3 regions of the Isoptericola hypogeus genome follow, and region 1 is predicted to be linked to each of the others. Evidence: predicted binding sites of a transcription regulator. Region 1 holds the regulator's gene; each other region holds the start of a gene.
The links. The regulator LexA, encoded in region 1, represses DNA repair genes until DNA is damaged. The targets are predictions, from matches to a motif close to TCGAACANNTGTTCGA.

Region 1 (3,255 bases):
GCCGGCCTGGTCGAGGCGGCGGGCGGGCGCACGCTCGGGCTGTTCTCCTCCCGCCGGGCGGCCCTCGCCGCGGCCGAGGCCATGCGCGACCGGCTCGACGTCACCGTCCTGTGCCAGGGCGACGACCAGCTCCCGACCCTCGTGCGGCAGTTCGCGGACGACCCCGCCACCTGCCTCTTCGGCACCCTGTCCCTGTGGCAGGGCGTCGACGTGCCCGGCCCGGCGTGCCAGCTCGTGCTGATCGACCGGATCCCGTTCCCGCGCCCGGACGACCCGGTCAAGGCCGCCCGGGCCCGGGCGGTCGAGACGGCGGGCGGCAACGGGTTCATGCAGGTCTCCGCCACCCACGCGGCACTCCTGCTCGCGCAGGGGGCCGGGCGGCTGGTGCGTACGGCGGACGACCGGGGCGTGGTGGCCGTGCTCGACCCGCGGCTGGCCACCGCCCGCTACGGCACCTTCCTCACCCGCTCCATGCCGGACTTCTGGCCGACCACCGACAGCGACCTCGTCCGCGCTGCGCTGCGCCGCCTCGACACTTAGCCTGGAACCGTGCCCGCACCCACCCCCGAAAACACGTCTGGATCCGGTCGCGACGCGCGTGGTGCCCGCACCACGACGAAGCTCGCGATCGTCGGGGCGGGCGCCGTCGGCGCGACGCTCGCGTACGCGGCGCTCGCCCGCGGCGCCGCCCGGACGGTGGCCCTCATGGACGTCAACCGCGCCAAGGTCGAGGCCGAGGTGCTCGACCTTCGGCACGGCGGGATGTTCATCCCCCAGGCGGAGATCGAGGGCTCCGACGACGTGGAGGTCTGCCGTGGGGCGGACGTCGTCGCCGTCACGGCCGGGGCGAAGCAGGAGCCCGGGCAGTCCCGCCTCGACCTCGCGGAGGCGACGGTCGCGCTGACCCGCAAGATCCTGCCGGGCCTGGTCGAGGTCGCCCCGGACGCCGTGTTCCTCATGGTGACGAACCCCGTCGACGTGGTCACGTATGCCGCACAGCAGGTCAGCGGCCTGCCCCACGAGCGCGTGCTCGGCAGCGGCACCGTGCTCGACTCCTCGCGGCTGCGGGACTCCGTCGCGCGGCACTGCGGGGTCGCGGTCGGCAACGTGCACGCCAACATCGCGGGGGAGCACGGCGACTCGGAGATCGTGCTCTGGAGCTCGGCCACCATCGCCGGCGTGCCGCTGCTCGACTGGCGTCCGTTCCGGGGGCACGAGCCGCTGGACGCCGCGGCTCGGGAGCGCATCGCGAGCGACGTCGTGACCTCGGCCTACCGCGTGATCGCGGGCAAGGGTGCGACGAACTACGCGGTGGGCCTGGCCGCGACGCGCATCATCGAGGCGATCCTCAACGACGAGCACCGCGTGATGTCCGTGTCGTCACGGCTCGACGGGTTCTACGGGATCAGCGACGTCTGCCTGTCCGTGCCCTCGCTCGTCGACCGTCGGGGCGTCGCGGAGACCATCGACACGCCGTTGTCGGACGACGAGGTCGCAGGCCTGCGCGCGTCGGCCCGGAGCATGCGCGAGGTGCAGGCCCGCCTCGGCATCTGAGGCGGCCCGCACGGCCCCGCGCGCCGTCAGAGGCTGCGCAGCACCGCCACGACGCGACCGAGCACCTGGGCCGCGTCGCCCTCGATCGGGCTGTACGCGCTGTTCTGGGGCAGCAGCCAGACGTGCCCGTCCGCCTGCTTGAAGGTCTTCACCGTCGCCTCGCCGTCGATCATCGCGGCCACGACCTCGCCGTTCTCCGCGACCGGCTGGCGGCGCACGACCACCCAGTCCCCGTCGCAGATCGCGGCGTCGATCATCGAGTCGCCGGCCACCTTCAGCAGGAAGAGCTCGCCGTCGCCGACCACCTGCCGGGGGAGGGGAAACACGTCCTCCACGACCTGCTCGGCCAGGATCGGTCCGCCCGCGGCGATGCGGCCCACGAGCGGCACGTACAGGGGAGGCGGCGCCTCTCCGTCGGCCGGGAGCCCCGGTGCACCCTTCGTGAGGGAGGACGCGCCGCCGTAGTCCGCCGGTCCGGCGCCCGTGCCCGGCGCATCCGGGTCGACGACCTCGATGGCACGCGGCCGGTTCGGGTCGCGACGCAGGTAGCCCTTGCGCTCGAGCGTGGTGAGCTGGTGCTTGACCGACGACGGGCTCGCGAGCCCGACGGCCTCGCCGATCTCGCGCATCGTCGGCGGATACCCGCGGGTGTCCACGGAGACGCGGATGGTCTCCAGCACCCGCCGCTGGCGCGGCGTCAGGCGATCGGCGCCCGGCGCGAGCTCGCTCACCGAGGCCAGGGCGGGGCCCGTCGCCCCGGCCGCCTCGTCCCGTCCGCTCGTCATGACGTTCTCCCGTCCTCCGACGTCGCGGCCCGCCCCGACGGGCCCTGAAATCCGACAAACCTTCCATCGCGCTGGAACCACTCTAGGTCAGATCGCCCCGCGCATCAAACATCTGTTCGACAAACGCTCGACCGTGTCGCACTCCTGTGCTACACCTTGGTACAGGCGTTCGACGAACGGGTGTTCGACATCGACGAATCGACTCGGACGGATCGACGCCGACGGCTCGACACAGGAACCTTCGACACGGCGTGGCCGCCCGACGGGCGATGGCCGCACCGACGCGACGAGAGGACCACCATCATGGCCAGCACCGTCTCCGCCCCCGGGCCCCTCGGCCTCGGCGGCCTCCGGCTCACCCGGCGCGGGCGAGCCGTGGTCGTCCTCGTCGCCGTCCTGGTCGCCGCTGCGGCCGGGCTCGTCGGTCAGCGCGCCGTCGCCGGCACGCCTGGCGGCCCCCTGGAGGTCCGGCTGCACACCGTGGCGCCGGGAGAGTCGCTGTGGGAGTACGCGCGGGGTCTCGCGAGCACCGACGAGGACGTGCGCGACGTCGTGGTGGACCTCCAGGAGCTGAACGAGCTCGAGTCGGCAGACCTCCAGGTGGGGCAGGTGGTGCTGCTGCCGCAGGAGTGAGACGTCGGGAAGGTCCGCTCGGGGCCCCGCCGCAGGGCGGCGTGTTGCGCAGGGCGCGGGTCGCCGCCTACGTTGTCGGCAGCCGGGCGCCGGTCCGGCACCGAGCCCAGGAGTACCCGATGCACTGCCCGTTCTGCAGACACGCGGACTCGCGCGTCGTCGACTCCCGGACGTCCGACGACGGCACCACCATCCGCCGTCGTCGACAGTGCCCGTCGTGCCAGCGGCGCTTCACCACGATCGAGACGGCGAGCCTCTCGGTCGTCAAGCGGTCCGGTGCGAC
Region 2 (3,255 bases), on a different contig from region 1:
CGTCCCAGATCGACTTGCCGCCGACCGTCACGGCGAGCACCTCGGGCTTGAGCCGCGCGCCCGAGCAGACGGGGCACGGGACCTCCCGCATGTAGGCCTCGTACTTCTCCTTCGACCAGTCCGACTCGGTCTCGCGGTGCCGCCGCTCGAGGAACGTCACCGCCCCCTCGAACCCGGTCGAGTACTGGCGCTCGCGGCCCCACCGGTTCTTGTACTTCACGTGCACCTGGTGGTTGCGCCCGTACAGGACGGCCTCGCGGGCGCGCTTCGGCAGCGCTCGCCACGGCGCGTCCATCGAGAAGCTCATCTCCTCCGCCAGGGCGGCGAGCACCCGCTCGAAGTACTCCGAGGACGTCTGCGCCCACGGGACGATCGCGCCGTCGCGCAGCGACCTCTCCTCGTCCGGGACGACGAGCTCCGGGTCGACCTCGAGCCGGAACCCGATCCCGGTGCACTCCGGGCACGCGCCGTAGGGCGCGTTGAAGGAGAACGTGCGCGGCTCGATCTCGTCGAGCGCCAGGGGGTGGTCGTTGGGGCAGGCGCGCTTCTCGGAGAACTTCCGCACGCGCCCCAGGTCGTCGATGTCGGCGTCCACGAGCTCGACGAGGACGAGGCCACCGGCGAGCGAGAGCGCCGTCTCGACGGAGTCCGTGAGCCTGCGCTGGACACCGTCCCGCGAGACGAGGCGGTCGACGACCACCTCGATGTCGTGCTTGAGCTTCTTCTCCAGCGTGGGCGGGCTGGAGAGCTGGACGACCTCCCCGTCCACCCGGGCGCGGGCGAAGCCCTGGGTCTGCAGCTCGTTGAAGAGGTCCGCGTACTCGCCCTTGCGGCCGCGCACGACCGGCGCGAGCACCTGGTAGCGCGTGCCCTCCGGCAGCTCGAGCAGCTTGTCGACGATCTGCTGGGGCGTCTGCGAGCGCACGGGCTCCCCGCACTCGGGGCAGTGCTGCGTGCCCGCGCGTGCGAAGAGCAGGCGCAGGTAGTCGTAGACCTCCGTGATGGTGCCGACGGTCGACCGCGGGTTCCGGTTGGTCGACTTCTGATCGATCGACACGGCGGGCGACAGACCCTCGATGAAGTCGACGTCGGGCTTGTCCATCTGCCCGAGGAACTGGCGCGCGTAGGCGGACAGGGACTCGACGTAGCGTCGCTGCCCCTCGGCGAAGATCGTGTCGAATGCCAGGGAGGACTTCCCGGAGCCCGACAGTCCCGTGAACACGATGAGTCGGTCACGAGGGAGGTCGAGCTCCACGTTGCGCAGGTTGTGCTCGCGGGCGCCGGAGATGACGAGGCGGTTGCTCACCGGAGCATCCTACGACCGCCCACCGACATTCGTACAGGCGTTCGACGGGGCGCCGGCGCCCGCCCAGGTCACGACGCGGACCGCGGACGACCGTCGCGGCGAGGCCTGGTTGGATGCCGCCCATGGCAGTCTTCGCGATCACCTACGTCTACGTCTCCGACCCCGAGCGGCTGGCCGCTGTGCGACCGGAGCACCGGGAGTTCCTGCGCGACCTGCACGGCCAGGGCGCGCTGCACGTGTCGGGACCGCTCCCGCCCGCTCCCGGCGGCGAGCCGGGCGGCGCGCTGCTGGTCGTCGAGGCCGACGACACGACCGCCGCGCTCCGGCTGCTGGACGACGACCCGATGCGGCGCGACCGCCTCGTGGCCGAGCGCTCCGCCCGGGAGTGGGTGCCGGTGATCGGCGGCTTCGCGCGCTGACCTCGGCCCGCTGACCTCGGCCCGCTGACCGCCTCGTCCCTGCGGGTCCCCCACGCAGCGCACCCCCGGCCGTGGTCGGCCGGGGGCGCGTCGCTCGCGGGGACGGGACGCTCAGGCGGTCCGCGACGGCTCGTCCTGCGCCGCCTCGAGGGCGGCGGTGTGCCGCGTCTTGAGCAGGCTCGCGACGGTCGCGATCGCGATCGACCCGAGGATGACCGCCAGGGACAGCCAGATCGGGATCTGGGGCGCCCACTCCACGTGCTCGCCGCCGTTGATGAACGGCAGCGTGTTCGTGTGCAGGGCCTCGAGGATGAGCTTCACGCCGATGAACCCGAGGATGACGGCCAGCGCGATCGGCAGGTACACGAGCCGTTCCAGCAGGCCGCCGAGCAGGAAGTAGAGCTGGCGCAGGCCCATGAGCGCGAACAGGTTCGCCGTGAAGACGATGAACGGGTCCTTCGTCAGCCCGAAGATCGCGGGGATCGAGTCCAGTGCGAACAGCAGGTCGGTCGACCCGATCGCGACGAAGACCACGACCATCGGGGTGAACAGCTTCTTGCCGTCGACCACCGTGCGCACCTTGGCACCGTCGTAGTCCTTGCTCAGCGGAAGCACGCGCCGCAGGAGGCGGATCGCGACGTTCTCCTTGAACTCGTCCTCGTCCTCACCGGCCACCAGCTTGATCGCGGTGTAGATGAGGAACGCGCCGAAGAGGTAGAACACCCAGACGAACTGCTCGAGGATCGCGGCACCCGCGAGGATGAACGCGGCGCGCAGGACCAGCGCGATGATGATGCCGACCATCAGCACCTTCTGCTGGTGCTCCCGGGGCACCGCGAACCTCGACATGATGATGACGAAGACGAACAGGTTGTCGATGCTCAGGGAGTACTCGGTGAGCCACCCCGCGTAGAACTCCCCTGCCGGCTGGACGCCGCCCACCGCGAGCACGATCAGCCCGAACACGATCGCGAGGCCCACGTAGAAGGCGACCCAGATGCCGCTCTCCTTCATGCTCGGCACGTGCGGTCGCCGCCCGACGATCAGGAGGTCGGCGGCGAGCAGCGCGATCAGGACGATCAGCGCCACCACCTCGAACACGTAGGGGAGCTCGTGGATCATGCATCTGCCTCTCGGGACTCAGCCTTGCTGGACTACTCGGTCTTGCTGGACTCGCCGACGGCGATCTTCGCACGGCGGTCGTGGCGGTCGCGCGCCAGCGACGCGACCGTGGTGATGGCGAGCACCACGATGATGAAGGTCAGGGAGACCGCGGTGGAGATCTCCGGGATCGCCTCGACGTGCTGGCCGCCGTTGATGAACGGCAGCTCGTTCGTGTGCAGCGCGTGGATCACCAGCTTGATGCCGATGAACCCGAGGATGGCCGCCAGCCCGTAGTTCAGGAAGACCAGCCGGTCCAGCAGCCCGTCGACGAGGAAGTAGAGCTGGCGCAGGCCCAGGAGCGAGAACGCGTTGGCCGCGAACACCAGGTAGGTCTCCTGGGTCAGCCCGAAGATCGCGGGGATCGAG
Region 3 (3,255 bases), on a different contig from region 1:
GCACGCTCGGCGGGCCAAGCACGCCCGGGCCCGCCGCCGGTCACAGGGTGCACGTGCGCCTGCCCGGCTCGGACGGCGGGCCGTCGATGGCGGTGCGGCTGGGCGCGCTGCTGTCCTCGCGCGCCCCGACCGGCCCGATGGGTCGAGGAGGCGTGGAGACGCGGGGCACGGACGTCGTCAAGGTCAAGGCCGGCCCGCTGAGCGTCGTGGCGATGGGCCGGTGCGGCACGCGGCGCACGCCGGTGGCGGGGGAGCGGGCCCTGCGGCTGGGCGACCCCGCCGCAGGCCGGTACGTCGAGGCGGTCGTCGCGGACGGCGTCCTGGTGGGCGCCACCTGCGTCGGCGACGCGCGCGTCGCCGCCGACCTCACCGCGGCCTACACGCGCCGCACGCCCGTGCCCGCAGATCCCGCGTTCCTGCTGCTCACGCCCGTGATGCCGGCCGCAGCCGCCGCGTCGTCGCCCGAGCACATGCCCGACGACGCGACCGTGTGCCGCTGCAACGGCGTCACGAAGCACGACATCGCGGCGTGCGTGTCGGGCGGCGCCGAGACCGCCGACGACGTGGCGCGCGCGACCCGTGCCACCACCGGCTGCGGCAGCTGTCGCGAGGCCGTCTGCGGGCTGGTGGACTGGCTGACCGCGGCGCGCGGCGCGGGCGCTCAGGACGAGGGGGTGGACGGCCGGGTCCACTCCAGCGTGTAGCGGAAGAACAGGCGTCGCCGGAAGCGCGAGCCCGGCAGCACGCGGCGGGCGGCGTCCTCGACCTCGCCGTACGTCTCGCGCGGGTCGCGCACGGGGACGAGCGGGCCGTCGTCGGTGGGGCGGTCGTCCGGCGTGACCGGATGCGGGTGCTTGACGAGCCCGACCACGGGGTTGAGGAACGACGAGCACAGGTCGACCGCGAGGTCGCGCGGCGCGCCGATCCGCGCCAGCCCGACCACCAGCAGCCGGCCGCCCGGCGCGAGCACCCCGGCGGCGTGCCGCAGCGCGGGCTCGAGGTCCAGGTGGTGCAAGGACGCGACCATCGTCACGACGTCGAACGAGCCGTCGGCCGGCAGGTCGAGGAAGTTGGCGTGCACGGCGGTGACGGCCGGTGCATCCGCGAACCTGGCACGCGTCACCTCGACCATCGGCGCGTCGACGTCGAGCCCCACGACCTCGACGACGTCTCGCCGCAGCTTGTCCACCAGGTTCCCCGTTCCGCACCCGACGTCCAGGGCCCGCAGCCGCCGCCGCGGCAGCCGGCGCAGGATCCATCCGTGGAAGTGGTCGTTGTGGTTCCACGGGTGCCGGCCGTTGACGCGACCGAGCCCCCGCCCGATCGAGCGGACCTGCGGGATCGTCGTCGTGCGGGGATCGAACATGCCAGCCGAGGGTAGCGGGACCACGACGGTCGCGTCCGCCGGTCGAGCCCGTCGAGACCCTGGCTTCGCACCAGCTTCGTGCCTATTCGTGCCCTTGTAGCCTCGCCCCCCCAGCGTCCGAACAGACGTTCGACTCCGTGTCGGTGGCGGCTGGTTGACTTGGCACATGGCACGGAAGCCCCGCATCGCAGCAGCACAACGGGTGCTGAACGCTGGGCTGGAGGAGGCCGCGGCCGAGCAGTCGGCGGCGAACGCGGCGATGGGCCGCCGCACGACGGCGTTGGGGCGGGTGCTCGCCGCGGCCGAGGCCGCGCCGGAGACGATGCTCGAACTCGACGTCCCGCGGGTCGCGTCTGCGTCCGTGGCGCGGCGGTCGTCGGTGGCCTTCCGGGCGCTGGCGGCGGAGGTGGCGTGCGCGCTCGGTGTCGGCGAGGAGTCGGCCAGCACGCTGTTGTCGGATGCGGAGGTCCTGACTCAGCGCGCCACCGCCACCCTGGCCGAGCTGTGTGCCGGGCGGATCAGCTACCGGCACGCGGCCGTGCTGGTCGAGGCGATGACGGACCTGCCCGCGCACGCCGTCGCGGAGGTGGAGGCGGCGGTGCTGCACCGGGCGCCGGAGGTGACCGCGGCAAAGTTCGGGTCTCTGGCCCGCAACGCCCGGAACCTGCTGCACCCGATCCCGGCGGAGGTTCGCCACGAGGCCGCGAAGCTCAAGGCGAACGTGTGGGTGGACGACGGCAAGGACGGGATGTCCTGGCTCACCGCCCTGCTGCCCACGGCCGCCGCGTACGCCGCCTACGACCGCATCACCCGTACCGCCACCAAGGCCAAGAACGCCGGTGACCCCCGCGGGGTAGGGCAGCTGCGCGCCGCGACCCTGACCGCGCTGCTGCTCGACGACACCGCCGGCACGGAGGCGGGCGCCGACCGCGTGCCCGAGCAGGAGGCCGGGGAATCCGGCACGACAGCGGCCACAGAGACTCCGCCACCAGGCGCGGCGCTCGATTCACTGCCGGCCACGGCGCCACCGGGCTCGCCGCCGCCGGAGCTAGCCAACACGGCGCCACCGGACGACCCACGATCCAGCCCGCCGCCGACATCCCCGTCGACGTCACCACCGAACGCTCCACCGGACCCGCTGGCCACCCTCGCGCGCAGCGTGCGCCCCGTCGTGCACGTGACCGTCCCGGTCTCGACCCTGACCGGCACCGGCGAGGACCCCGCGACCCTCGACGGTGTGACACCCCTCGACCCGGAGACAGCACGGCAGCTCGCCGCCCTTGCGCCCACGCTGCGGCGCATCCTCACCGAGCCCGTCACGGGTGCGATGCTCACCGTGGACCGGCGCAGCTACGTCGTGCCCGCCGACCTGCGCGCCTTCCTGACCCAGCGCGACGTCACCTGCCGATTCCCCGGCTGCCGCATCCCCGCGGCCCGTTGCGACGTCGACCACACGATCGCCTGGGCCGACGGCGGGGGCACCGACGCGGAGAATCTGGCGCATCTGTGCCGCCGGCATCACACTTTGAAGCACGAGTCGCGGTGGGCGGTGGAACAGCTCGATGCGGGCGTTCTGGCCTGGACGTCACCCCGCGGACGGACTTACCTCACCACCCCCGGCAGCGCCGACCACACCCTCGCCACGCTCGACCAGTGGACCGCCGAGGCCCGGTCCCTGGTCAGGGAGACCGCGCCGGGCGCCACGACGGATCCGGTTGCGGACCACGGGACCGTCGCGACCGATGGCGCAGACCCGGCCGATGGCACGACCCGTACGACATTCGCCGACGACATCACGCCGCCGGACACCACGCAGGCGGACGCTCTGGGAGACCCGCCCTTCTGAGTCGGCTCCACGTCGGGCCCCCGGCAGGCGCCTCGGCGGCATC

Region 2: the regulator LexA is predicted to act here: its motif matches at 1,336-1,351, upstream of uvrA (excinuclease ABC subunit UvrA).
Region 3: the regulator LexA is predicted to act here: its motif matches at 1,484-1,499, upstream of ABD254_RS00705 (HNH endonuclease signature motif containing protein).

What each region holds. Positions count from the first base shown of each region.
Region 1 is NZ_BAAAPM010000006.1:13,463-16,717, forward strand. It holds gene ABD254_RS15270 (ATP-dependent DNA helicase) at 1-540, shown strand, start outside; gene ABD254_RS15275 (L-lactate dehydrogenase) at 550-1,554, shown strand; gene lexA (transcriptional repressor LexA) at 1,581-2,339, opposite strand; gene ABD254_RS15285 (LysM peptidoglycan-binding domain-containing protein) at 2,643-2,972, shown strand; gene nrdR (transcriptional regulator NrdR) at 3,092-3,255, shown strand, end outside.
Region 2 is NZ_BAAAPM010000008.1:167,351-170,605, reverse strand. It holds gene uvrA (excinuclease ABC subunit UvrA) at 1-1,306, opposite strand, end outside; gene ABD254_RS16475 (YciI family protein) at 1,429-1,725, shown strand; gene ABD254_RS16470 (TerC family protein) at 1,837-2,847, opposite strand; gene ABD254_RS16465 (TerC family protein) at 2,880-3,255, opposite strand, start outside.
Region 3 is NZ_BAAAPM010000002.1:40,344-43,598, reverse strand. It holds gene ABD254_RS00715 (FAD-dependent oxidoreductase) at 1-704, shown strand, start outside; gene ABD254_RS00710 (class I SAM-dependent methyltransferase) at 662-1,366, opposite strand; gene ABD254_RS00705 (HNH endonuclease signature motif containing protein) at 1,533-3,212, shown strand.